2 regions of the Flavobacterium sp. PL12 genome follow, and region 2 is predicted to be linked to the other one. Evidence: riboswitches for the same ligand, from Rfam matches in the RefSeq annotation. Region 2 holds a riboswitch; the other holds the start of a gene.
What was found. A riboswitch is a leader RNA that binds a small molecule or an ion and turns the genes downstream of it on or off. The one in region 2 is predicted to bind cobalamin.
Positions count from the first base shown of each region.

Region 1: linked by a shared signal. The riboswitch ahead of RCH19_RS03510 (TonB-dependent receptor) and the one ahead of RCH19_RS00745 (TonB-dependent receptor) in region 2 are both predicted to bind cobalamin.

Region 1 covers NZ_JBANDI010000004.1:164,678-168,106, forward strand. Annotated here, with positions in the region: gene RCH19_RS03500 (iron ABC transporter permease) at 1-196, opposite strand, end outside; gene RCH19_RS03505 (ABC transporter substrate-binding protein) at 198-1,334, opposite strand; cobalamin riboswitch at 1,653-1,852, shown strand; gene RCH19_RS03510 (TonB-dependent receptor) at 1,882-3,429, shown strand, end outside.
Region 2 covers NZ_JBANDI010000001.1:161,670-165,098, forward strand. Annotated here, with positions in the region: tRNA gene RCH19_RS00725 (tRNA-Met) at 1-18, shown strand, start outside; gene RCH19_RS00730 (GIY-YIG nuclease family protein) at 74-328, shown strand; gene RCH19_RS00735 (GIY-YIG nuclease family protein) at 439-648, shown strand; gene RCH19_RS00740 (pseudouridine synthase) at 802-1,500, shown strand; cobalamin riboswitch at 1,683-1,911, shown strand; gene RCH19_RS00745 (TonB-dependent receptor) at 2,203-3,429, shown strand, end outside.

The DNA of each region.
Region 1 (3,429 bases), on a different contig from region 2:
CTATAGCCTTAGGTAAACGATAATTAACAATGATATAATGCCAAGTTTCTTTAACGGGAGTTCCTCCAATAAGACTATTAAAAACTTCCTTTAAAGGAATGGACACTGATCCTAAACTAATGTTTATTAAGAACAACAAAATAACTCCAAAGGTTAGGAGTACAAAAAGTAAGGAGTTTCGGTTTGAGTTGTTCAATTTATTCTAATTTCTGAAAGAAAAAAAGTTCGTGGTTCGGCAGTAATTCAGGATGAAATATTTTAATTAAGTCTTTTAGTACCCAGTCTGGGCGTGTTGGCGACCATTCAAAATAAACAATTCCTCCTTTTAAACCTTTTTTTACACTATACGAATATACTTTTTTATTCTTAAAAGAATCAAATTCCTTATAATGTGGATTACTATCCTCCATCTGTTTTAAGGAGGAAAAATCTCCAGGGCTAACCCAGAATTCGGCACTTTTAGCTTGATCAATTACGGTTTCAAATGGCAAAGTTAAACTTCCAGTTCCCTTAGTATTTGACCATAAATAGTTTGATTGTGCGTCTTTCATAAATAGTGCTGCCCAACTTTCGCCTTGTGGAACGTACCATTGCTCTTGATACATCGCTCCGCTTAAAACAGTAGGTTTTGAAAGCGCTTTTTTGGCTAAAGCCAAAGTGCTATTGTATTCTTTTTCGATTTCAGTGAATATTTCATTTGCTTTATTGTCTAATCCGTACAACGCGCCAAAAAACTTGATCCATTCTGCTTTTCCAAGTGGTGATTGCTCGGTCCAATCGCCATTAAAAATTACTTTTAAACCACTTTTTTGTAAATTGTCAACAGTGGGATTGCTGTTGCTTAAACCAAAACTAACTATTAAATCCGGTGCCATATCTATGAGCACTTCGGTATTTAATGATTCATTTTTTCCAACTTCTCGAACTTTCCCAGAATCAATTAATTTTCTTGTTAGTGCAGATGAAATATAGTCGGTGTTTGGAAATCCAACTAATGTTTTTTCGACACCTAACATTTCTAAGGCGGGTATGTGAGTAGTTGATGTTACTACTATTGATTTTAAGGGAATAGGTATAACAGGAAATTGCTTTAAACTATCTGGAATAATTCCGTCTTTTTCTTGTAAAATATAATTGAAATTTTCTTTCGCTCCAGGCCAAGGCTTCGTTATTTTAAGTATCGAAAAACCTTTGTATTTGTAAATTTCAAGTCCTTTAGCGTATAAGATTTCGTTTTTTACTGCAACTGTGTTTTCAGCACCCGTTTCTTTTTTACATTGGACGAATAACAAAAAGAAAAGAAAAAAGTAAATTGTATTTTTAACGAATTTCATAAAGCAATTTTTTTTACAAAAGTATAGTTTTGTTTCAATAAAAAAACTGATGTGTGATATTAGGCACTTATTTTCTACCATCGATAGCGTAACTTTGACAAAAAATAAACCATGAGAGACAATTCAAACACCTTCATATATATCGTTGCCGGCGTTATCATATTGCATTTTATAGTTGGTTTCGCTTATTTAGTTTATAAATTAACTAAGAAGGAAGATAAGAGTAAATAAATAGTTTAAATAACTGTTAACTAGTGTTTTAAGAGAGTTTAAATTTATAATCCTTGTTCTTTAACCTTACATTGTTTTATTTTTCTACCTTTGCATCCGAATTAAGGTTGTATTTTGTTTTATGCAAAACACATTAAAAGGGAATTAGGTTTAAAACCTAAGCTGTTCCCGCAACTGTACGCTATTAAGCTTGTTGTTATCTACAAAACCACTGTCACGCCTTGCGCGATGGGAAGGTAAACAACAAGACGCAAGCCAGGAGACCTGCCTTATTTCTTAACTAATATCGAACTTTCGGGAAAAAGGTTCAGAAATTATGGCAACTAAAAAATTTCTTCTTTCTTGCATTTTGTTATTTGGTCAACTTATTGTTGCACAAAATAATACGGCTATACCTTTGAATGAAGTTATAGTATCTGATAACCAACTCAAGAATTTTACTGACTCACAATCTGTTCTTAAACTGAACGATTCTATCATTAGTAAAAATCAATCTTCGCTGACTTCACTTTTAAACTACAATTCGGTAATTTATTTTAAAGAAAATGGTTTGGGAATGGTTTCTTCACCGTCTTTCAGAGGAACCACAGCACAGCAAACTGCCGTAATATGGAACGGTATTAATATCAATTCGCAATTATTAGGGCAAACCGACTTCAATACGATTTCGACGAGAGGCTATAATTCGATAGATGTTAAAGCGGGTGGTGGAAGTGTAATTTACGGAAGTGGCGCAATAGGAGGGACAATCCATTTAAATAATGATTTGAAGTTTAAAAACACTTTCAAAAATAATCTAGAAGTATATTACGGCGACTTTAATACGCTGAGCGCAGTTTATGGAATTACATCTGCAACAAATAATTGGAGCGTAAATGCAAGTTTAACTAGAAACAGTTCCGATAATGATTTTAAATTTGTTGGTCAAGAGGATAGAAATGTCAATGGACAGTATTACAATAATAATTTAAGTACAGCAGTAGGGTACAAGATTAACGCTAAAAATAGTATTAAGTTTTACAGTGAACTTTATGATGGCGAACGACATTTTTCATTAACGTCACCATACGCAGTCAAAACAAAGTATCAGGACTTCAATACCAGAAATTTAGTGACATGGACGAGCATTGTAGGGAATTCTACTTCCAATTTGAAAGTAGCTTATATCACTGAACATTACAACTACTTTGAGGATATCGATACTAAAGAATATGAGTTGGGTGGAGTAAATAGTTTTATTGCAAAATATGACTTTCTCTATGCTTTTACTCCAAAAATGATTCTCAACACAATTGTAGATTACAATAAAAGTAAAGGTATTGGATCTGGCATCGGGACGGAAAGCAGAGAAATAGGAGGCGTAAGTGTTTTATTAAAACATAGCCTTACCGAAAGATGGAATTACGAACTCAGTTTTCGAAAAGAAATCTCCGACGTTTATAAGAGTCCAATTCTTTTTTCAGCGGGATCAAAGTTTGATTTTTCGAAATTATATCAGTTGAAACTTAACGTATCACGCAATTACAGAACGCCCACATTTAACGATTTATATTGGTTAGGAAGCGGTAACCTTGATTTGAAACCAGAAAACTCGTATCAGGTAGAAGTGAGTAATGATTTCCAATACAAAGATTTTACTTTATCCGCTAATGCTTACGCTTCTAAAATCGATAATATGATTCGCTGGTTACCTAATAATAGTGGTAATTGGTCTCCTGTAAATACAGATAAGGTCTCTATTTATGGTGCAGAAGCGTTGTTAGGTTGGCAAAAACATTTTAATAAACATTCTGTAGGTTTTAATGGAACGTATTCATACACCGTTTCTACCGATGACAAAAATGATAAACAATTATTTTATGTT
Region 2 (3,429 bases):
CGAGTCCTGTTCCCGCTACTAGAAAACCATTAACTTTCGTTAATGGTTTTTTCATTTTAAAACCTTTTTTATTATGGATGAATTCGTTGTTTACATTTTATACTCCAAAAAATTCAATAAGAACTATACTGGTTTCACCTCTAATTTGATAGAAAGATTTAAATCACATAATTCGCTTGGCATTAAAGGATATACTTTAAAATTCAGGCCGTGGGAAGTAGTTTATTTAGAATTTCACAGTTGTAAATCTGATGCTATGAATCGTGAGAAATATTTCAAATCAGGAATTGGCCGCGAATTTATTCAGAATCTAATTTTAAACTTTTGATCTTGAGGGCTCATATCCGCCACGGCGGACAAAGGTTCGAGTCCTGTTCCCGCTACTAGAAAACCATTAACTTTCGTTAATGGTTTTTTCATTTTAAAACCTTTTTTATTATGGATGAATTCGTTGTTTACATTTTATACTCCAAAAAATTCAATAAGAACTATACTGGTTTCACCTCTAATTTGATAGAAAGATTTAAATCACATAATTCGCTTGGCATTAAAGGATATACTTTAAAATTCAGGCCGTGGGAAGTAGTTTATTTAGAATTTCACAGTTGTAAATCTGACGCTATGAATCGTGAGAAATATTTCAAATGAGCAGTTGGTCAAGAATTCATTCAAGGTATAATTCTACACTAAGGATTTGGAGGACTAATGTCCGCCGTAGCGGGCTATTAGAAAAGCTTCACAGAAATGTAAAGCTTTTTTCATTTATGACTATTTTGAAAAACAAAAATTTACTTTTGCAAAATGTTAGAAATTCTTTATCAAGACGAATATATTATAGCCATAAATAAACCAAGCGGATTATTGGTACACAAATCATTTTATGCACGTGATGCAAAGGTCTATGCTATTCAAGAATTACGAAATCAGATTGGGGGACGACACGTTTATCCAATTCATCGCTTAGACCGTAAAACATCTGGCGTCTTGTTATTTGCTTTAGATAAAGAGATTCTAAAAATCATGAATGATCGTTTTGCTACTCGTGAAGTAGAAAAAAAATACTTAGCAATTTTACGCGGTTGGTCACCTGAAGAACTAACCATTGATTATGATTTAACTAATGATGATGACATCACCCAAAGTGCAGTGACCTACTTTCATCGTTTACAAATTTCAGAAATTGCATTAGAATTTAACAATAAACCAACCTCACGCTATTGCTTAGTAGAAGCAATTCCTGAAACTGGACGTATGCACCAATTGAGAAAACATTTTAAACATATTTTTCATCCCATTTTAGGAAGTCGGCCACATGGTTGTAATAAACAAAATAAATTATGGTTGGAGAATTATGAGTTAAAAGGAATGATGCTTCACGCCCATCAGTTAATTTTTAATCATCCTATAAAAAATGAACAGATAGTCCTGAATGCAAAGATTAATGAAGAGTTTAGCCGAATTGGAGCCATTCTACATTTAGATTTGAGTAAATATATTTAGAATAATATTTTTTAGATAGTTATTTCAATCCTGCATGCATCTGGGAAAATGAGACTTTTTTTACTTCATTAAGCTCTTTGATCTATTTCACATCTTTAGATATTTCCAAAAAAACAAAGTCAAATTCATCAATAATTATTTAATTAAGACTAAAATAAGCTTATTAGTAAGAAAAGTTTGTCTACTTTTGCCCCCGCAATGGTTTACCTATACTTTTCGGTATAGTTAACTAAGAGGGAATCAGGTGTAAATCCTGGACAAGCCCGTTACTGTAAGTTCCATGCAACATTTTGACAGATTTCTATATATATGAAATCTTAACTTTTGCCACTGTTTGAATTAACAATCAAATGGGAAGGCGGTTCAAAATGGGAATAAGTCAGGAGACCTACCGCTGCACATTAATTGAAGCTTTCGTGGACCAGAGCTTTCAAACACAAAAAATCATATTTGATTTTAATTTATTCAAGTAAAACTATTTTTTAATAAAATAGAAATTCTGTTATGCACTTATGTAAACTCAGTTATCGCTGTTTATTACGTGGTGGGTTACTGTTGTTTGCATGCGTCTTATTTTCAGATGTTGCATGCGCACAAGTGAACCAACCTGTAGTAAAAAAAGAATTCGATTCTTTAAAACCCCTTCATTTGCGTGAGGTCTTACTGTATTCTAGTAAAAGGGAATTCAAAATTGAATCTCCAATGCCAGTTCAAGTACTTTCAGGCAAACAATTAGAAAAATTAAATAGCCTCTCAGTTGCTGACGCCATTCGCTATTTTTCAGGAGTTCAACTTAAGGACTACGGCGGTATTGGGGGATTAAAAACAATTAATGTACGCAGTTTAGGAAGCGCTCATACCGCAGTTTTTTATGACGGAATGACGGTAGGCAATGCTCAAAACGGACAAGTCGATTTAGGTAAATACTCCCTTGATAATATAGAAGCAATAGAATTATACAATGGACAAAAATCCTCCATCTTTCAACCTGCGCGAGGTTTTTTTGCTTCTAATACGCTCTACCTTCGATCAAAAACACCTGAATTTAAGAAGGGTAAAAACACTAATATTCGAACTGCATTAAAAACAGGATCTTTTGGACTATTTAATCCTTCCCTACTTATTGAACAAAAAATATCTGAGAAAACTTCCTTTGCCACAAGCATAGAATGGACTAAAGCCGATGGTCATTATAAATATAGGTACCAAAAAAAAGCGGGTTATGACACAACAGCAGTAAGGAAAAACGGAGATGTCGCAGCATTTAGAAGTGATATATCATTCAACTCCAAGATTAGCGAAACTGCAAAAGCATCATTAAAAGCTTATTTTTATGATTCAGAGCGCGGTTTACCTGGCGCAATTGTAGCTAATAATTACGACCACATTCAAAGGCAGTGGGATAGTAATTTTTTCATGAATGGTTCGTACCAAAAGTCGTTTGCGAATCAATTTGATTTATTAGCAAATGTCAAATACAGCAAAGACTTTAGCAGATATATTGATCCTGATTACAAAACATTAGAAGGCGCTTTAGATAACAAATATTATCAAAATGAATTTTACGCTTCCATCGTGAATTTGTATAAGGTAAATGAATGGTGGAAAACATCTCTGGCAACTGATTTTTCAATCAACACTTTAGATGCTAATTTATATCGTTTCCCCTACCCTACTCGCTACTCTTATCTTGGTGCTTTGTCGAGTGAGATGCATTGGAATCGTTTAGATATTCAAGCAAATCTTTTAGGAACTTACGTTCAAGAAAAAGCTAAATATTTTCAACGAGGAAATAATCAGAAAGTGTTTTGCCCAGTAATCGCAGCCTCTTATCAACCATTTGAAAGTAAAAATTTCAGAATTCGTGCTTTCTACAAAGAATCTTTTAGAATGCCCACTTTCAATGATTTATACTATACTTTCATTGGG